Regions from separate parts of the Pseudarthrobacter sp. 05T312 genome, predicted to be linked through region 4. Evidence: riboswitches for the same ligand, from Rfam matches in the RefSeq annotation. Region 4 holds a riboswitch; each other region holds the start of a gene.
The links. A riboswitch is a leader RNA that binds a small molecule or an ion and turns the genes downstream of it on or off. The one in region 4 is predicted to bind S-adenosylmethionine.
Positions count from the first base shown of each region.

Region 1: another riboswitch for S-adenosylmethionine. It lies ahead of AC1DIP_RS11695 (cobalamin-independent methionine synthase II family protein); the one in region 4 lies ahead of metX (homoserine O-acetyltransferase MetX).
Region 2: another riboswitch for S-adenosylmethionine. It lies ahead of AC1DIP_RS03970 (aminotransferase class V-fold PLP-dependent enzyme); the one in region 4 lies ahead of metX (homoserine O-acetyltransferase MetX).
Region 3: another riboswitch for S-adenosylmethionine. It lies ahead of AC1DIP_RS05600 (DUF1737 domain-containing protein); the one in region 4 lies ahead of metX (homoserine O-acetyltransferase MetX).

Region 1 is NZ_JBFTLY010000007.1:98,965-104,084, reverse strand. Features, by position in the region: gene AC1DIP_RS11715 (TrmH family RNA methyltransferase) at 1-270, shown strand, start outside; gene fbaA (class II fructose-bisphosphate aldolase) at 374-1,393, shown strand; gene AC1DIP_RS11705 (DUF3151 domain-containing protein) at 1,394-1,813, shown strand; gene AC1DIP_RS11700 (uracil-DNA glycosylase family protein) at 1,895-2,527, opposite strand; gene AC1DIP_RS11695 (cobalamin-independent methionine synthase II family protein) at 2,739-3,947, opposite strand; SAM riboswitch class I at 3,961-4,065, opposite strand; gene AC1DIP_RS11690 (adenylosuccinate synthase) at 4,414-5,120, shown strand, end outside.
Region 2 is NZ_JBFTLY010000001.1:804,153-809,272, reverse strand. Features, by position in the region: gene AC1DIP_RS03990 (DoxX family membrane protein) at 1-37, shown strand, start outside; gene aroA (3-phosphoshikimate 1-carboxyvinyltransferase) at 44-1,429, shown strand; gene rsgA (ribosome small subunit-dependent GTPase A) at 1,413-2,528, shown strand; gene hisN (histidinol-phosphatase) at 2,573-3,385, shown strand; SAM riboswitch class IV at 3,538-3,651, shown strand; gene AC1DIP_RS03970 (aminotransferase class V-fold PLP-dependent enzyme) at 3,688-5,106, shown strand.
Region 3 is NZ_JBFTLY010000002.1:316,741-321,860, forward strand. Features, by position in the region: gene AC1DIP_RS05585 (TetR/AcrR family transcriptional regulator C-terminal domain-containing protein) at 1-40, opposite strand, end outside; gene AC1DIP_RS05590 (hypothetical protein) at 265-519, shown strand; gene opgC (OpgC domain-containing protein) at 642-3,110, opposite strand; SAM riboswitch class IV at 3,277-3,392, shown strand; gene AC1DIP_RS05600 (DUF1737 domain-containing protein) at 3,406-3,681, shown strand; gene AC1DIP_RS05605 (rhodanese-like domain-containing protein) at 3,678-4,088, shown strand; gene AC1DIP_RS05610 (O-succinylhomoserine sulfhydrylase) at 4,089-5,120, shown strand, end outside.
Region 4 is NZ_JBFTLY010000010.1:94,424-99,543, forward strand. Features, by position in the region: gene AC1DIP_RS14130 (zinc-binding dehydrogenase) at 1-991, opposite strand, end outside; gene AC1DIP_RS14135 (MFS transporter) at 996-2,378, opposite strand; gene metX (homoserine O-acetyltransferase MetX) at 2,555-3,670, opposite strand; SAM riboswitch class IV at 3,683-3,798, opposite strand; gene AC1DIP_RS14145 (bifunctional o-acetylhomoserine/o-acetylserine sulfhydrylase) at 3,933-5,120, opposite strand, start outside.

The DNA.
Region 1 (5,120 bases), on a different contig from region 4:
TGGGCGCAGGGGGAGGGACTCGCGATCATCGGGATCGACATCTTCCCGGACTCGGTGCCCCTGGAGACCTACGAGCTGCCGCGCGACTGCGTACTGGTGTTCGGGCAGGAGGGCCCGGGCCTGACCCCGGAAGTCCACCAGGCCGCCGCCGCCACCCTGTCCATTGAGCAGTTCGGCTCCACCCGTTCCATCAACGCCGCGTCCGCCGCGGCCATCGCCATGCACGCCTGGATCCGCCGGCACGTCTTCAACCAGCACCCGGGGGCGTAACCCAGAGCACTCCCAGCCCGGGAATGGCTAGGATGGTGCCAAGCCGTAAGCGGTCTACTTGAGGGTCATCCACCCACAGACGAAACTCAGCAGAGGAGCCAGCATGCCCATTGCAACCCCAGAGATCTACGCCGAGATGATCGACCGCGCGAAGGCCGGCGGATTCGCCTTCCCCGCCGTCAACGTCACGTCCTCGCAGACGCTGAACGCAGCGCTCCGCGGCTTCGCCGAGGCAGAGTCCGACGGCATCGTGCAGGTTTCCACCGGCGGTGCCGCCTACTGGTCCGGCGCCTCCACCAAGGACATGGTTGCCGGTTCCCTGGGCTTCGCGGCGTTCGCCCGCGAAGTGGCAAAGAACTACGGTGTCAACATCGCCCTGCACACGGACCACTGCCCCAAGGACAAGCTGGACGGTTTTGTCCTGCCCCTGCTGGCAGCCTCCGAGGCTGAGGTGAAGGCCGGCCGCAACCCGCTGTTCAACTCCCACATGTGGGACGGCTCCGCAGAGACCCTGCAGGAGAACCTGAAGATCGCCCGCGACCTGCTGGCCCGCACCGCCGCCGCCAAGATGATCCTCGAGGTGGAGATCGGCACCGTGGGCGGCGAGGAAGATGGCGTGGAGAACGCCATCAACGACAAGCTCTACACCACGGTGGAGGATGCCCTGGCGACCATCGACGCCCTCGGCTCCGGCGAGAACGGCCGCTACATCACCGCCCTGACCTTCGGCAACGTGCACGGCGTCTACAAGCCGGGCGGGGTCAAGCTGCGCCCGGAGATCCTCAAGGACATCCAGGCCCAGGTGGGTGCCAAGATCGGCAAGGACAACCCGTTCGACCTCGTGTTCCACGGCGGCTCCGGCTCCTCCGACCAGGAAATCGCCGACGCCGTTTCCTACGGCGTGATCAAGATGAACATCGACACCGACACCCAGTACGCCTACACCCGTCCGGTGGCTGACCATATGTTCAAGAACTACGACGGCGTCCTGAAGGTTGACGGCGAAGTGGGCAACAAGAAGACCTACGACCCCCGCGTCTGGGGCGCCTCCGCCGAAGCCGGCCTGGCAGCCCGCGTGGTGGAAGCCACCAAGCAGCTCGGTTCGGCCGGAAAGACCTTCTAAATGTCGGATGAGTTCCGCAAGGACCTGATGGGGCCGGAGCCCACGCTCCTGCCTGCCGAGACTGAGGTCAACGCGCAGTTGGAGGCCGGGCACGAGGCCCTGGACCTGGTGGAAAAGCACCCCACGTCCTCGCTGCTCTGGGCCGTGCTGGCTGAGGAGGCGTGGACAGAAGGACGCACCATCGACTCCTACGCCTACGCCCGGGTTGGCTACCACCGGGGCCTGGACGCGCTGCGCCGCAACGGCTGGCGCGGCGTTGGTCCCATCCCGTGGGAGCACGAGCCGAACCGCGGTTTCCTGCGCGCGCTCTACTCCCTGGGCCGGGCGTCATCGGCCATCGGCGAGGCCGACGAGCCGGAGCGGATCGAAAAGTTCCTCAACGATTCCGATCCCACCGCGAAAGCGGCCATCGAGGGCTAGATTCGAATAATTACGACGACGGCAGGTCACCTTCCCAAGGAAGGTGACCTGCCGTCGTCGTAGGTTGAGCCTGCCGAAACCCTAGGCTTTACGGGCGATGCCTGTGCGGGCCATGGCGTCGGCGTAGGCCGCGCGCATGTCCTCGAGGTACTCCTCCTGGCGCGCGGGGGAACCGGCGAACGCACGGCCGCTGAGGGAACGCACCTTGTAGGTCTTCAGGCCGCGGCGCCACAGCAGCGGAACTTCGGTCTTCAGGAGTGCATTGGCCAACCGGTTGGCTTCGGTTCCATGCGCCACGATGACCGAGGCGCGGGGCACCAGGGCCAGGAACTTCAGCAGCGGCTTCAGGCCTGCCTGGATCTGGTCCGGGGTGAACTTGCCGTTGGCTTCGCCGGTGACGTGCCAGGGGTGGACGTTCCACGGCATCACGAACTCGGGGCGCAGGCCCAGCTTCCACTGGAGCCCCAGCATGCGGGTAGCCGCGTCCTGGTCACCGGCCGTGATGAATCCGGACGGGTCCGCCTCGCCGATGTTGGAGAACAGGCTGATGATGCGGCATTCGTCGACGTCATGCATCGGGTCCACATAGGGCACCACGGTTCCGGGCTTGGCCTCCTGCAGGGAATCACACAGTTCGTTGACGGCTGCAACGCTGGGTTCGTAGCGGCGGCTCATGAGCTGTTCGTGGAATGTTTCTGGGGCCAGGGCTGTCATGAAGTGCTGGGTCTCCTGCGGGGATTGGCGTTGCTGCCGCCACGGAAATGGGCACGCGGGGGCGCGACACCTCAGCGGCGGTTGATTGGGGTGGGCCAACTCCGGGTCGGCCTTGTCCAGTTTACCAAGCCCCCGGGAACGGAAACGCCGGTCCCGCGAATCCGCCACGGCGGAACACGGAACCGGCGGGTTCCCGCTTCGCCTCTTGCAGCTACCAGAGGCGGCTGGTGGCGCGGCGGGCGCCCTCGCCGAGGGCCTCCAGCTTGGCGAAGGCGATCTGGGGGTGCACCCTGCCGCCCAGGCCGCAGTCGGTGGAGGCGATGACGTTTTCGCGGCCCACGACGTCGGCAAAACGGACGATGCGGTCGGCAACGAGGTCAGGGTGTTCCACCACGTTGGTGGCATGGGACACGACGCCCGGGATGATGATTTTGCCCTCGGGGAGCTTGGTGTCCTCCCATACGCGCCATTCGTGTTCGTGGCGGACGTTGGCTGCCTCGAAGGAGTAAGCGCCGGCGTTGACCTGCAGCACCGAGCCGATGATGTCGGCGAACGGGATGTCCGTGGTGTGCGGGCCGTGCCAGGAACCCCAGCAGACGTGCAGCCGGATCTGTTCCTGCGGCAGGTCGCGGAGGGCCCAGTTGGTGGCCTCCACGCGCAGCTGGATGAACTTCAGGTAGTCCTCCAGGCTGGGCTCGGGATTGATCTGGTCCCAGCTCTCGGCGAGGGACGGATCGTCGAGCTGCACCGTGAGGCCGGCGTCGACGATGGCCTTGTATTCCTCCCGCATGGCATCGGCGCAGGCGTAGACAAGTTCCTCATCCGACTTGTAGTACTCGTTGGCCACGCGGGCGCAGGAGCCGGGAGAGAGGGATGCTACGAAGCCGTCGGACAACCCGGCGGCGGCGAGGCCGGTCTTCAGGTTCTTGATGTCCGATGCCACCAGGTCCTGGCCCGTGTAGGTCAGGGGTCCGGCGATCTTGGGCTGGGTCACGCTCTTGCGGTGGGACAGGATGCCCGAGGAGGGGTCGTTGTAGGCCTCGTTGAACGCCTGCCGGTCGCGCCGGTCGGGGAAGGAAGTCAGGACAATGTTGCCGGGGGAGGAGCGGTGCACCTGGGCATCGGCCCAGCGGTCCACGTTGGTTGGCTCCAGGCCGCCCAGCCGTGCGAAGGAGTAGTTCCACCAGGCACCGTAGTCCACGGAGTTGGCCATCGTGTGCCCGTATTCGCCGTCGTTGGGAATGTCGATGCCGAGGTCCTTCTGGCGCTGGACCACATCCACCACGGAGGTTTCAAGGAGGTCCAGGAATTCCGGGGTGATGCCATCGGTTTCCTTGGCGGCATTGGCGGCGATGAGTTCAGGGGTGCGGGGCAACGATCCGGCGTGGGTGACGCGGATGTGGTCGGTGTTCAGGGGCATGCTGGAATCTTCCTTTCCATCGGTCCTGGCAGTAGCACCTTCGGCCCGCAGGAATCCTGCTGGACCGTGGTTGCTGCGGCGTCATCGAGCCAGGTCTCTCGGCCGCTCCGGATGGTTCACTCTCAGATAAATGGAGAGACCCGCCTTGGGGCAAGTCTGCGCCGCTTTATGTCGCGGCTCCTTGCGGGCGGCTTCCCTGCTATGCACTCGGGCAGCGCAGCAACGGCTACCTGATCAAGCAGACCGTCACCACGCTGACCTCCACGGCCGCGGCGGGCCACAACAGTGGACAAAGTGCCCTATCGGCTAAACTTGGGTGGTAAGAGCCCCGGAACTCTTGCTTCGTTGCGCCGTGCTGCGGCTGTGCGAAGGCCGGTCTGTTCGGGGCATTCTCATGAACGGCGCTGCATGGGCCTGCCACCTGGTGGCCGGGCCCGGGCGGCCCGAACGAATGGGGGAGGATCCCATGCCAGCAATTGTGATCGTAGGAGCCCAGTGGGGCGACGAAGGAAAAGGCAAGGCCACCGACCTGCTGGGCGGCCGTGTTGACTACGTCGTCAAGCCCAACGGCGGCAACAACGCCGGGCACACCGTCGTCGTAGGCGGTGAAAAGTACGAACTCAAACTTCTGCCGGCAGGCATTCTTAGCCCCAACGCCGTTCCCGTCATCGGCAACGGCTGCGTGGTGAACCTGGAGGCCCTCTTCCAGGAAATCGACGGACTCCAGGCGCGCGGCGCCGACACCTCAAAGCTGCGGGTCTCCGCCAACGCCCACCTGGTGGCGCCCTACCACCAGGTGCTGGACAAGGTGACCGAACGCTTCCTGGGCAGCCGGGCCATTGGCACCACCGGCCGCGGCATCGGTCCCGCCTACATGGACAAGGTGGCCCGGCTGGGCATCCGCGTCCAGGATGTCTTCGACGAATCGATTCTCCGCCAGAAGGTGGAAGGCTCGCTGCGGCAGAAGAACGAACTCCTGGTCAAGGTCTACAACCGCCGCGGTGTGGTGGTGGACGAGATCGTGGAGTACTTCCTGTCCTTCGCCGAGCGGCTCCGCCCGTTGGTCATCGACAGCACCCTGGTCCTGAACTCCGCGCTGGACGAGGGCAAGGTAGTCCTGATGGAGGGCGGCCAGGCAACATTCCTGGACGTGGACCACGGCACCTACCCGTT
Region 2 (5,120 bases), on a different contig from region 4:
TGTACGCCGCGCCGTCGAAAACGCCGCGGGAGCCTAGGCACGAATGACCGCAGCAGCTGCCACCCGGGAATCCGGAACACCTGTCCAGTACTGGGCCGCGCCTTTTGCGTCCCGGCCCGTCAATGCAACCGTGACGGTCCCCGGATCGAAGTCCCTGACCAACAGGTACCTGGTCCTGGCCGCCCTCGCGGACGGACCATCGCGTCTTCGGGCGCCCCTGCACTCCAGGGACTCCGCGCTGATGATCGATGCGCTGAGGCAGCTCGGCGCCACCATCACCGAAGTGCCCGGCGACGGCGACTTTGGGCCTGACCTGGAGGTTGTTCCGATCCCGGCGTCAGCGGTTCCATCCACCCCCAGGATCGACTGCGGGCTGGCCGGCACCGTCATGCGGTTCGTCCCACCGCTTGCGGCGCTCCGCAGCGGCGCCAGCGTCTTCGACGGCGACCCGCACGCCCGGAAGCGTCCGATGGGGACCATCATCGAGGCCCTCAAAGCCTTGGGCGTCGCGGTTTCCGCCGAGGACGGGGCCACGCCGTCGTCCCTTCCATTCGTGGTGGAAGGGACCGGCGCAGTCCGGGGCGGTCACCTGGTGATTGATGCCAGCGCCTCCTCGCAGTTTGTCTCCGCCCTCCTGCTGGTGGGAGCAAGGTTCGACGACGGCCTGCACCTTGAGCACGTCGGGAAGCCGGTGCCAAGCCTGGACCACATCAACATGACGGTGGCCGTCCTCCGCGGCGCCGGCGTGTCCGTGGACGATTCGGTCCCCAACCACTGGGTGGTGGCGCCCGGACCCATCCGGGCCTTCGACCAAAGAATCGAACAGGACCTCTCCAACGCCGGGCCCTTCCTGGCAGCGGCCCTGGCCTCGCAGGGCACGGTCCGCATCCCCAACTGGCCCACGGAAACGCAGCAGGTGGGCGACCTCTGGCGCGGGATCCTCGCCCGGATGGGAGCCACGGTCACCCTTGAGGACGGAATCCTGACCGTCACCGGCGGCCCCGAAATCAAGGGCGGCGACTTTGCCGACACCAGCGAGTTGGCTCCTACGGTCGCGGCACTCTGCGCCCTTGCCACGGGGCCTTCCCGGCTCAGCGGGATCGCCCACCTTCGCGGGCATGAGACTGACCGGCTCGCGGCCCTGGTCGCGGAAATCAACCGGCTCGGCGGCGACGCCGAGGAAACCAGCGACGGCCTGGTCATCCGGCCCGCGCCGCTGCACGCCGGCGTCGTCCACAGCTACGCCGACCACCGCATGGCCACCGCCGGGGCAATCCTGGGTCTCTCGGTAAGCGGCGTCCAGGTGGAGGACATCGCCACTACCGCCAAGACCATGCCCGACTTCCCGCAGCTGTGGGCCGGCATGCTGGCCCAGTCCGCTCCCGGGGCACCGCGGCCGGAAGGGCGTGGCAGTGGCGCGGAGCACTGACTCCTGGGACGAATCCGACGTCCGGATCCGCCCCAGCAAGAAAGGTTCCCGCCCGCGCACCAAGGACCGGCCCAGCCACGACGACGCCGAGACCGGGCGGATCATTACGGTTGACCGTGGCCGGTACACGGCAGTGGTGGGCGAGGACTCGGACAACGAGCGCATCGTCATCGCAGCGCGTGCCCGCGAACTCCGCCGGTCACCGGTTGTCGCCGGTGACTTCGTCTCGCTTGTGGGCGACGTGTCCGGCGCGCCGGACACGCTTGCCCGCCTGGTGAAAATCCAGGACCGCCACACCCTCCTGCGCCGTAGCGCCGACGACACCGACCCCATCGAGCGGGCCGTGGTGGCCAACGCAGACCAGCTGGTAATCGTGGTGGCGGCCGCCAACCCGGAGCCCCGCACCGGGTTCATCGACCGCGCCCTCGTGGCAGCCTACGACGCCGGGATCGAACCGATCCTGCTGGTCACCAAGGCCGACGTCAAGGACCCGGCCGGGTTGCTGTCCAATTACACGCACTTGGAATTTCCGGTAATCATCAGCCGGACAGCGGACGCGCAGGCGTCCGGAATCGATGCACGGTCCGACGACGGCCTCTCCGCCCGGCTGGACAGCGCCGCGGTGGCAGCCCTTCGCGCCCACCTCGACGGCAAGGTCACCGTGATGCTCGGGCACTCCGGTGTGGGAAAGTCCACCATGGTGAACGCCCTGACCGGCGCCGAGCGGGCGACGGGCGGAGTGAATGCGGTCACGGGGCGTGGCCGCCACACGTCGTCGTCAGCCCTGGCCCTGCGCCTGGCTGACGCGCCGGCCGGCAGCTGGATCATCGACACCCCCGGTATCCGATCCTTCGGACTGGCGCACGTGGACCCGGACCGGATCCTGCGCTCATTCCCGGACCTCTCCCCCGGGATCGAAAACTGTGAACGCGGCTGCAAGCACACTGCAACGGCGGTGGACTGCGGGCTCGATGACTGGGTGGCGGGCGGCCACGCAGGTCCCACGGGCCCGGCACGCCTCGCATCGCTCCGGCGCCTGCTTGGGGCTGATCCGCGCATGGAAGCGCAGGAAACCAAGGAGCTTGGCAGCGTCAACTGACGCGTTCTCCCGGCAGATGCGTCCGCAGACGGTAGTTTGTAACCATGATCCAACCCGCTTCGAGCTACAACGATGACCTGCGCCTGGCCCATGTCCTGGCCGACTCCGTGGATGACCAGACCATGAGCCGCTTCAAGGCCCTTGACCTCCACGTTGAGACCAAGCCGGACCTGACGCCCGTCACCGACGCCGACAAGGCAGCCGAGGAAGCCATCCGGGGCCAGCTCTCCCGTTCCCGGCCCCGCGATGCCGTCCTCGGCGAGGAATTCGGCAGCACCGGGCACGGTTCGCGGCGCTGGATCATCGATCCCATCGACGGGACCAAGAATTTTGTCCGCGGGGTGCCGGTCTGGGCCACGCTGATCGCCCTGGTGGACGAAGGCGAACCCGTGGTGGGCGTGGTCAGCGCACCGGCCCTCGGCAAGCGCTGGTGGGCGGCAAAGGGCATGGGCGCGTACATGGGCAGGTCCCTGGCCGCTGCCACCCGCCTCCGCGTGTCCAACGTCTCGACCCTCTCCGACGCTTCCCTCTCCTACTCAAGCCTCAGCGGCTGGAAGGAACGCGGAAACCTCAACGAGTTCCTCGGGCTGACCGAGGACGTCTGGCGTACCCGGGCCTATGGCGACTTCTGGTCCTACTGCATGGTGGCAGAGGGCTCCGTGGACATCGCCTGCGAACCGGAGCTCAACCTCTACGACATGGCTGCGCTGGTGCCGATCGTGGTTGAGGCGGGCGGCCGGTTCACCTCCCTGGAAGGCGAAGACGGACCGTTCGGAGGGAACGCACTGGCCACCAACTCGATCCTGCACTCCGAGGTGCTGCACCGCCTCAACCCGTATCTGGACGATCTGCTGTAACTGCCACGGTTCTGCCCCTTAGGCGAATATTGCGACGCCGGACACCTCCAGACGGGGGTGTCCGGCGTCGTTTATTCGATATTGCGTAACAAAGCCCTTAACAATTGCCGCGGCTTCAATCCTGGCCGCCCCATGTCCTACGCTTTTATGCAGGTCACGAGTGCCAGCGCAAAACCCCGGTTTGCTGGCCGGCAACCCTCCATTCGCGGCGGGGTGCCCCGGGTGACGACCAGGCCGGTCCGGAGTGGATGCGGCAAGCGCGGATTCCCTATGCCGGAGTCCTGTATCCAAGTGAGGTCTCTGTGACAACTGCCACCGTCTCCCCCCAGCCCGCCATTGCCGGATCCGGCACTCCCGGCGATCGCCACGCCGCTGCCCGCCGTCCCCTCGCTGCCGTCACAGGCGCCGAAATCCAGGCACCGCTGATTTCCGGGGGCCACATCCGGTACGCGAACCTTGACTACGGCGCATCGGCTCCGGCGCTCTCCGTGGTCTCCGCCTACCTGAACGAGATCCTGCCCTACTACGCCAGTGTCCACCGCGGTGCCGGCTACGCGTCCCAAATCAGCACGTCCGTTTACGAGAACGCCCGCAGCATTGTCCGGGACTTCGTGGGCGGCCGGCAGGATGATTCGGTCATTTTCACCCGCAACACCACCGACTCACTGAACCTCCTGGCCGGCTGCCTGCCTGCCACCGGCGGCCGGCATGACGGCGAAGTCCTCTACCTGGACATCGAACACCATGCCAACCTCCTGCCATGGCAGGGCGTTCCGCACCGCAGCATCGTTGCCGCCGACACCATCACCGGCACCCTTGACGCCGTCCGGACCGAACTGGAGCAGGGCGGCGTCAGCCTGCTGGCCGTTACCGGCGCCTCCAACGTCACCGGCGAGATTCTTCCCATCCGCGCCCTGGCCGCGCTGGCCCACCAGCACGGCGCGCGGATCGTGGTGGACGCGGCCCAGCTCGCGCCGCACCGCCGGGTGGACATCAGCGCGGACGACGTCGACTACCTCGCCTTTTCCGGCCACAAGCTGTACGCGCCGTTCGGCGCGGGTGTCCTGGTGGGCCGTCCCGACTGGCTGGACAGCGGCGTCCCCCACCTCGCCGGCGGCGGCGCCGTCAAGGAAGCACGGCTCGACGGCGTCAGCTGGGCCACTGGCCCGGCCCGCCACGAGGGGGGCTCGCCGAACGTCCTCGGCGCCGCCACCCTGGCCCGCGCCACCCAGGTCATCGCCGAACTCGACCAGGACCGGTGGCACGCCCACGAATCCGCCATCCGTTCCTTCCTGGTGGAGGGCCTGCAGGACATCGACGGCGTCACCGTCCACCAGATCTTCAAGGACACCAACCCGGAAACGGACACCATCGGCGTGGTCAACTTCTCGGTGGAGGGCTACGACGCAGGACTGGTGGCCGCTTACCTTTCCGCAGAGCACGGGGTGGGCCTGCGCGACGGACGCTTCTGCGCCCATCCCCTGCTGAAGCGCCTGGGCCTGCCTTCCGGCTCCCTCCGGGCGAGTTTCGGCGTGGGCTCGCGGCTGGAGGATGCCGAACGCCTCCTTGCCGGTATCCGGGCTTTGCGCAGCAAGGGACTGGGATGGGACTACGTGGTGGATGCTGGCCGCTGGGTGCCCGCCAACGACTTCCGCACCTACCCGCACTGGGCACCCAATACCCCCGGGACGGCCGGCGCAGCCCCCTGCCTCGACGACTAGGCCGCGGGGCAGCG
Region 3 (5,120 bases), on a different contig from region 4:
GCTTGGGCGAGCCGGGGCCGGAAGTATTGGTGGAAGTCATGTGGAGGTCCTCACTGCGGCCCCCTCCCGAGGTAAACGGGACGGTTGCCTCATATCTGGTCTACAGGTAAAGTCTACATCGTAGACATTGTGGTGACAGCACCTGTGCTTCCCCCGGAATTCCGGGAAGGCGACTACATAATCCTTTGCCACCTTGTGCAGGGCATCGAGGTTCGCCGCTGTAGCCTACCGGCGGCACCACGCACCGAGCGAAGGGACGCCGACATGGCCAATTCGCAGTTTGACCTTTTCCTCCAAGAAGCCACCTACGCCGACCAGGCCTCCGAATCGAGCCTCGACCGCGACCGCCTGTATGGGCTGTACACCAGCTGGTGCTACGTCAACGAACAGCGGGCCGGCACCGAGTCCAGCTTCTGGGCTGCCATGAAGCACCGGGTCTCGGCCCGTCGCAACGGGCTGCGCATGAAGGGACCCGCCGCGGCGGACTACATCATGAGCAGCTATCCCCGGCTGGTCTAAGCCCGACGGCTTGCCAGTGCGGCGCCGGGCACCCGGTCCCCCAGGATTACATGCTGTGGCACTTTTGTGCCGCAGCATTTTTCATGCCCGGGCAGCCCCTCCTGCCGACGTGGCTGCTCCGCCTAGGTGGGGATGATCCGGAATAGGAACCTGGTCCGGACCATCACCCACAGGAGGCCCAGCACCACGGCGTAGGCAGCGGTGTTGAGGAAGATGCTCTGCTGCTGCAGCGCCGGGATGTTGGCTACGACGGCGATCAGCAGCACGTGCATGATGAACACGTAGAGCGTGGCGCGGCCCAGCGGGATCAGGAACCAGCCCAGGGCCCGCTGTACGGGTTTCCAGTAGGCGCTGAGGAAGGCGTAGGCCGCTACCACCAGGACCAGGACGTTGAGCAGGCGGCCGGGCGCCAGGTAGGTCCGGCCGAACAGCGAGTCATACATGGCCCGGTAGGTGGCATCCGGCATGAGCGCCAGCCGGACGTCGTAGTTGTTGGCCAGGTACGGGTTGCCCCAGGACAGGAAGGCCAGTGCGAATGCCGCCGCGGTGCAGGCGGCCACCACCCAGGTGTGCGCCGCGAGCCACGCGACGATGCTGCGGCGGTGGTAGCCGACAACCAGGCCGAGGACGAAAAGCACCTGCCACACCAGCAGGGGGAACGAGTCCTCGAACTGCGACGGCAGGAGCCGGAACCTGGTCACCGCCCCGGCCGCATACACGGCGAAGGACGCCAGCAACACCCAGATGGCCTTACCGCGGTTGAGGGCGGCGAGGATCAGGGGGCTGACCAGCAGCAGCACCACGTAAAGGCCCATGACGTTGAACTGCCAGGGCCCGAACTGCAGCAGCACGATGGCCGGAAGCACCTGGGGCGGCACGGGGAACTGGAACAGCGAGGACATGCCCGCGTAGAGGTCGTAGGTCCGTCCCGCGCCGCTGTGTCCGGCGCCGCCGGTTCCCTGGTCCACGAACGTGGTCAGGGCCTCGGTGTGGAAGAACGGGAGCAGGGACAGCAGGAAGACGCCGACCAGCACCGCCAGGGCAGTGACATAGAGCTTCCCGGCCCGGCGGGACGTCAGGTCCACCACCCGGCCGAAATCCTCCTTGGCCTTGGGCCCGTACACCATTCCCACCACCAGGCCGGAGAACAGGACAAACAACTCAGCGCCTGACACGAAACCCACCGCCTCCTGGGTGAGCAGCTGGAACAGCGAGGCCAAGCCCAGGTGGTTGACCACCACGAAGACAATGGCCATTCCGCGCAGCAGGTCTACCCGGGAATCCCTGGCGGAAGGATCCTGGTAGCTCCAGGACGTGGCGGCGGTGATCCGGCGCGGGACCTGCCACAGGGCCACCAGGAGGATGACCATGGCGGCAGCGAGAGTCCACGCGGCCGCCCCCGTAAGTGTGTTGGCGCGGACGTACGTGCCTGCGGATGCCACGTCCGTGACCGGGCCGGTGACAATGGGCGATGCCTTCAGCCGGTCCAGGGCGGCCTTGGCGATGTCCGGGCTTCCCGTGAGCAGCCAGCTGATGCTTGCAACGCCGGTGTCCCGCGTGCTGGTCCGTTCGTCCCACACCACGGCGGCCGTCCCGGCGAAAGCGGGAGAGGTGGCAGTTGACACTACCTGGTCCCACCACCCCGTCTTGATGTCCCGCTCGGGCGCCCCGCCGGACGCCGGGCTGTAGAACGCTGAGGTCTGGAGCAGGAAGGGCTTTTTGTGTCCTTCGGCGTAGGTGCCGTAGAAGTTTTCGCTGCCGGAGGCCGTCAGCATGTCTTCAAGTTCGCCCGCATGCGGGAGGGAGTTGACGGCCGCCGCTCCGGCAGTGTCGTCATGGTAGGCCGCCAGCCCGACCCAGTCCACGGCGTCGTCGCCCGGGTAGTAGGGAGCGTAGGCGCTGTCGCTTCCGTTCCAGGTTCCGTCCCCGTTCGTGTCCAGGAGGGCAAAGCCGTCGCTTCCCGGCTGCGGCGCATTCCGGTTCCGGTCGAAGGGGTAGTCCTTCCCCAGGTACGGCGCCCACACCATGGTGGCCCGGCCGCCGTCGTCCTTCTTGAAGGCTGCCGCCACGGCCTGGAAGGCCTGCCGGTACGTGGCCGGCTGCTGGCCCCAGGCCACCCAGCTGGCATTCATGTCGGGGGCGAAGCGGACCAGGAGTTGGCCCTTGAATCCCGAGGTCAGGTCATGCACCTGCGCTGCGAACGCTTCCGCCTCCGCGGTGCCGAGCTGGTCCAGCGGCACCGACGGCTTGACCGTGAGCATGGCGTGGGCGCCCTTGGCTGCGGTCTGCTGCAGGAAGCCCTCGATGTCATTCCGCTCGGATTCGCGGTACGGAATGGTGATGTCGTGGCCGAAGAGCGCCGGGCTTGCGCCCAGCCGGTCGCTGAAGCCCGCGGCCGTGTCCTCACCCCATTCGAGGACCGCCCCCAGCCAGGGTTTGCCCTTGTCCGGTGTCGGTCCGGCCGCCTGCGCCGGGGACGCCGGGGCCACCACTGCCAGGAGGGCGATGAAAACGGCGGCCAGGAAGGCCGCGGCGGAACGCGGACGGTGACGCCGGATGGCGGCGTGGTGTTGCGATACGTGTGCCCGCATGCTGACAAGGACCCCCGGTACTCATTGCTCTGGATACGGGGCGGCGCCCCCCGTAAGAACTTTATCGGTCCGCGGCAGTCCCAGCGCCGCGTGGCGGGCAGCTCAATGACGGAACATGACGACGGCGGCGATGCGGCTGGGCGCGGCAGGTGTTACGTTTTTGGGGAGTAATGAGTACCGGCGCCAAGCCCTGACTTGCCGGTCGGCAACCCTCCCTTTCGCGGCGGGGTGCCTCAGGTGAATACTCGGCATATCGACCGATTCGAGCTGCAAGCGTGAAAGAAGGAGATCCGTCGTGTCCGACGCACCCGCCCCTGACGAAAGACTGTCCTACCGCCTGATTACCGGCGCGGACACCCGTGAATTCTGCGAGCGGATCTCCGCCGCACTCGCCGACGGCTACGTCCTGCACGGCAGCCCGGCGGCGACCTTCAACGGCACCAGCGTCATCGTGGCGCAGGCAATCGTCCTTCCGGCCGCGATCGCCTCAGCCGATGCCGCCGTCGCCACCGCGGTGGACCGGCTCGACGCCGACCTTGAGGGCGACTTCGACGGCGAGGGCCACGCATGAGCTACGCAGGAGACCTGACGCCGCAGGAAGCGTGGGCCAAGCTGGAGGAGGGCGCCATCCTGGTTGACGTCCGCACCGAGGGCGAATGGGCCCACATCGGCATCCCGGACACCAAGGCCACTGACAACGATCCGCTGTTCATCCAGTGGACCTTCCCCGGCGGCATCCCCAATCCCGACTTCGTCAAGGACCTCCAGGCGCAGGCGCCGGAGGATCCCCAGGCGGAACTGCTCTTCCTGTGCCGCTCCGGCCAGCGGTCCATCGCGGCTGCCTCGGCCGCCACCCAGGCCGGCTTCACCGCGTACAACGTGCTGGAGGGCTTCGAAGGCGAGCCGGACCGCTACGGCGAACGCACCGTCAACGGCTGGAAGAACCGCGGCCTCCCCACCAACCTCGGAAAGAACTAAGTGACCTTCAACCCAGACGCCCCCGGCTGGAACCCCGACACCCAGGCAGTCCGCGGAGGACTGGACCGCTCCAACTTCCAGGAAACGTCCGAGGCCATCTTCCTGAACTCCGGGTTCGTCTACGAATCCGCTGCGGCAGCCGAACGCGCCTTCACGGGTGAGGACGAGCGCTTTGTCTACTCCCGCTACGGCAACCCGTCCGTGGCCACCTTCCAGGAGCGGCTCAGGCTGCTGGAAGGCACCGAAGCCTGCTTTGCGACGGCGTCGGGCATGTCCGCCGTGTTCACCGCGCTGGGTGCCCTGCTGGCTGCCGGCGACCGCGTAGTGGCCGCCCGGTCACTGTTCGGTTCGTGCTTCGTGGTCCTGAACGAGATCCTGCCCCGTTGGGGTGTGGAGACGGTCTTTGTGGACGGCCCGGACCTGGACCAGTGGCGCGAAGCCCTGTCCAAGCCCACCACTGCCGTGTTCTTCGAGTCGCCGTCGAACCCCATGCAGGAGATCGTGGACATCGCCGCCGTCAGTGAGCTGGCCCATGCGGCCGGTGCCACCGTGGTGGCGGACAACGTCTTTGCCACTCCCCTGCTGCAGCGCTGCGGTGACCTCGGTGCCGACGTCATCGTCTACTCGGGTACCAAGCACATCGACGGGCAGGGCCGGGTGATGGGCGGCGCCATCCTGGGCACCAAGGAATTCATCGACGGACCGGTGAAGCAGCTGATGCGGCACACCGGCCCCGCGCTTTCCGCTTTCAACGCCTGGGTCCTGACCAAGGGCCTGGAGACCATGGGCCTGCGCGTCAACCACTCGTCCGCCACCGCGCTGCGCCTCGCCGAGTGGCTGGAGGAACAACCGGCGGTGGGCTGGGTGAAGTATCCGCTCCTGAAGTCGCACCCGCAGTACGGGCTGGCCGCGAAGCAGATGAGTGCCGGCGGAACGGTCCTGACCTTCGAACTGGCCCCGACCGGCGGGCGCTCGGGCAAGGAAGCGGCATTCGCCCTCCTGGACGGGCTGCGGATCATCGATATTTCCAAC
Region 4 (5,120 bases):
CCCGCGCGGGAACGGCGTCACCCATGTAGGAGCCCAGCAGCCGCTTGCCGGCCCCGGCGAACTGCAGGGCCGGTACCGTCAACTCTGCAGAGGGGTGGGGCAGGCCCACCGAGACCACCGCGCCACCCCTGGTGACCTGCGCCAGGCAGGACGCGATCACAGCGGCCGAGCCCACCGCTTCGATGGCGACGTCGACGCCGTCGCCGGCTGCTTCCTCAATCAGCCGCCCCGCGTCCTCCGGCGTCCCCACCGCGGTGGCCCCGGCGTCGCGGGCCAGTTGGTGCTTCCCCTGGTTGGGGTCGATGGCGATGACGCTGGCGGCCCCTGCCAGGCGGGCCGCCATCACGGCCGACAGGCCCACGGCGCCCAGGCCGAACACTGCCACGGACTGGCCGGTGCCAACTGCGGCGGTGTTGAACACTGCTCCCATTCCGGTGAGCACGGCGCAACCAAACATCGCCGCGACGGTGTCCGGGACGTCGTCGTCAATCACCACCACTGATTCCCGCGCAACCACCGCGTAATCAGCGAAGGCGGAAACGCCCAGGTGGTGGTTGATCCGCTCCCCCGCCGGCGTCCGCAACAGTGCCGGACCATGGAGCAGGTCACCGGATCCGTTCACCTCAGCTGCCCGGTGGCAAAGCGCCGGCCGGCCGGCCAGGCAGGAGCGGCACTGGCCGCAGCTGGGCACGAACACCAGAACCACATGGTCGCCCACGGACACGTCGGCCACGCCGTCCCCCACGGACACCACCCGCCCCACGGCCTCGTGTCCCAGGGCCATGGGTAGCGGCCGGACCCGGGAACCGTCCACCACGGAAAGGTCCGAATGGCACAGGCTCGAGTAGGTGATGGAAACTCCGAGCTCACCGGCTCGCGGCTCCGGCTGTTCCAGCTCCTGCACCAGCAGCGGCCGGGACTCGGCGTAGCTTTGCTTTCCCCCGGCTGCGGCCGGGGCGGGAACGGTGGAGTAGAGGACGGCGGCTTTCATGGGCCTACTTCCTGCTGGCCGCGAGCAGGTCTGCCGTGCCCTTGGCGTCGGCGGCGTCAACATCGTGCAGCGAGATGCCCCGGGTTTCCTTCAGGAAGAAGACCGCGACGGCGGTAATGGCACACGCGATGAGCAGGTACACCGCTACCGGTACAGAGGACTTGTAGGTGCCCAGGAGCGAGGCAGCGATGATCGGTGCCAGGGAACCCGCCACGATGGACGTCACCTGGTAGCCGAGCGAGACGCCGGAATACCGCATCCGGGTCGGGAACATTTCCGCCATGATGGCCGGCTGCCCGGCATACATGAAAGCGTGGAAAACCAGCCCGATCATGATGGCCGCCAGGATGACGAAGTCGTTCTTGGTGTCCATCATGGGGAAGGCGAAGAAGCCCCAGGTGGCACCCATGACGGCGCCGGCCATGTACACGGGCTTGCGGCCGAACCGGTCCGACAGCTTACCGACCACGGGGACCACCGAGAAGTGGACGGCGTGGGCAACAAGCAGCAGCAGGAGGATCCGCGTGGTGTCGGCCTGCACCACGGTCTTCAGGTACGTGATGGAGAACGTGACCACCAGGTAGTAGAGGATGTTCTCCGCGAAGCGCAGGCCCATGGCGGTGAAGACGCCGCGGGGGTACCGCCGGAACACCTCGGCTACGCCGTAGCCCTTGTGGCCGGCGTCCACTTCCTTGCGGGCCTCCAGGAAGATGGGGGCGTCGTTGACCTTGGTGCGGATGTAGTAACCGATGATGACGATGACGGCGGACAGCCAGAACGCCACGCGCCAGCCCCAGCCCAGGAACGCGTCCTGCGTCAGTGTGGAGGAGAGGACGAACAGCACGGCCGTGGCGAGCAGGTTGCCCAGCGGCACCGCCGACTGCGGCCAGCTGGCCCAGAAGCCGCGGGACTTGCTGGGGCTGTGCTCGGCGACGAGGAGTACCGCGCCGCCCCACTCCCCGCCCACGGCAAAGCCCTGGGCGAACCGGAGGAAGACCAGCAGCGTGGGCGCCCAGTAGCCGATCTGCCCGAAAGTGGGCAGGCAGCCCATGAGGAAGGTCGAGACCCCCACCAGGATGATGCTCAGCTGCAGGAGCTGCTTCCGGCCGAACTTATCTCCGAAGTGGCCAAAGACGATGCCGCCGATGGGACGGGCAACGAAACCGACGGCATAGGTAAGGAAGGCGGCGATGATGCCGTCCAGTTCGGTGCCGGCGTTGGGAAAGAAGGCCTTCCCGAACACCAGCGTGGCGGCCGATGCGTAGAGGAAGAACTCGTACCACTCCACGACCGTGCCGGCCATGGACGCCGTCACCACTTTCTTCAGGCCTGAGGCCTTGACGTCGGTTTCCTCTGTACGCCTTGCGGCGGAGCTTTCCGTACTCATGCGAACTCCTTCGGCGTCGTCGTCGACACCACGGGGACCAGTCAATGGCAGACGGATGTGATGCACACCACGAAAGCCGGATTCGATGAGTATGGTCTGCCCGCGGGGCAACCTCAACGCCGATTAGTGCAGAAGGCATCTGCAGGAATGCACATTGCCGGCTGTTCGCCGGGGGTTTAGACCAGGAAGCTGCTCCGGAGCTGGCCGCCCAGCTGCCCGATTTCGGTCAGGAATCCGTCGTGCCCAATCGGCGCCTGGATGACATGGACATCCACGTCCCCGGGCAGGGCCCGGGCCAGTTCGTGGGACTGCGCCGGGAAATAGAGCCGGTCGGAGTCGACGGCGGCCACGAAGAACCGCGCCGTGGAGGCGGCCAGGGTTTCGGCCAGGGTTCCCCGTCCCCGGCAGACATCGTGGCTCATCAGCGCCTCGGTCAGGGCGATATAGCTGTTGGCATCGAAGCGCTTCACCAGCTTGTTGCCCTGGTGGTCCAGGTAGCTTTCCACCTGGTAGCGGCCCCGGGAGGCCAACACTTCCCCCTGCAGGGGCGACTCCGGCGCCTGGGGCTCCCGGCCGAAGCGGCCTTCCAGCTCCGCGGCGGACCGGTAGGTGATGTGGGCGATCCGGCGGGCGAGGGCCAGCCCCTCCTCCGGACACGGACCGCCGTAGTAGTCTCCGCCGTTGAAGTGGGGATCCTGCCGGATGGCCAGGGTCTGCGCCTGCGCGAAGGCAATCTGCTCGGCAGTACTGGCGGCTCCCACGGAGATCACGGCGCAGCGCTGCACCCGTTCCGGGTACGTCACGGCCCATTCCAGGGCCCGTGCGCCGCCCATGGATCCGCCGAGGACTGCGAACCAGTCCTTGATGCCCAGCTGGTCCGCGAGCCGGGCTTCGGCAACGGTGCTGTCGCGCAGCGTGACCAGGGGAAACCGGGAGCCCCAGGGTTTACCGTCCGGCGCGGGCGAGGACGGGCCGGTGGATCCGTAGCAGCCGCCCACGATGTTGATGGACACCACGAAGAAGCGGTCCGTGTCCACGGGAGCTCCGGGGCCGGCCAGCTGCTCCCACCAGCCCTCTTCGTCGGTGTCGCCGCGGGTCACATGGGTACTGCCGGTCAGAGCGTGCTCGATCAGGATGGCATTGCTGGCGTCCGCGTTGAGCGTCCCCCAGGTTTCGTAGGCCAGGGTCACATCCGGGAGGTATCCCCCGGCTTCGAGTTCCAGACCCCCAATGGAGGCGTAACGGACGATTCCATGTTCAGGGATGGTGGTTCGGGCGACGGTAACCGTCATGGCAAGACCTCTTCTACGCGCTTGCCTGCCGTCGTCTGACCGGCAGGCCAGGTCCTCACCCGGGGCACCCCACCGCGGATGGAGGGTTGCCGGCCAGCAAGCCGGGGCTGTCACTGGCACTCATGACCTGGTTCGAGTGTACGAAACACCCCCCGCTCCTGGCCAAGAGTATGACTGGTTGTGACTTCCCGGCTTGCTGCGCCCCCTGCCGGCCTCCTTACTGGCGGGCCGGCATCTCTCTCATGGGGGCCGGCGTCGTTCCTTAAGCCCCTTCGGTGCCCTTGGCGGCCCGGAAGCCTGCTTCCAGGTCAGCCAGGATGTCGTCGATGTGCTCCAACCCAACGGAAAGCCGGACCAGGCCGGGGTGCACCCCGGCCACAACCTGCTGCTCCGGTGAGAGCTGGCTGTGCGTGGTCGACGCCGGATGGATGACCAGGGAGCGCACGTCGCCGATGTTGGCCACGTGCGAGTGCAGCTCCAGGGCGTCGACAAAGCGCTTGCCGGCTTCCGCGCCGCCGGCCAGGTTGAAGGCGACGACGGCGCCCGTTCCCTTGGGCCCGTACTTGCGGCCTCGCTCGTACCACGGGCTGGACGGCAGCCCCGCGTAGGCGACGGATTCGACGTCGTCCCTTGCCTCGAGCCAGCGCGCCACATCCGTGGCGTTCGCAACGTGGCGCTCCACCCGCAGGCTCAACGTCTCCAGGCCCTGGGAAATCAGGAACGCATTGAAGGGCGAGACAGCCGAGCCGAGGTCGCGCAGCAACTGCACCCGGGCCTTGAGGATGTAGGAGAGGTTGGCGCCGAGCGCGCCGCCTTCGCCAAGGTCGCGTGCATAGACCAGGCCGTTATAGGTGGGGTCCGGGGTGTTGAAGCCGGGGAACCGTTCCGGGTCCTTGCCGAAATCGAACCTGCCGGAATCGACGATGACGCCGGCGATGGCCGAGCCGTGGCCGCCCAGGTACTTGGTGGCCGAGTGGAGCACGATGTCCGCGCCCCATTCCAAGGGGCGGATCAGGTATGGGGTGGAAAGGGTGTTGTCCACGATGAGGGGCACGCCGGCCTGGTGGGCCACTTCGGAGATGCCTTCAATATCCAGGACGTCCTGGCGCGGGTTGGACACCACTTCACCGAAGAAAAGCTTGGTGTTGGGCTGCACGGCGTCGCGCCACTGGTCCAGGTTGTCAGGATCAGCCACGAAGGTCACCGAGATGCCGAACTTCTTCAAGGTGTGGGCGAACAGGTTGTAGGTTCCGCCGTAAAGGCTGGGGCTGGCCACGATATGGTCGCCTGCCTCAGCGATGTTCAGCACTGCAAAGGTCTCCGCAGCCTGCCCCGAACTCAGCAGCAATGCCGCCAGGCCGCCTTCAAGGCTGGCGATCCGTTGCTCGACGGCATCCTGGGTGGGATTGCCGATGCGCGTATAGATGGGTGCGAGTTCGGCCAGGGCGAA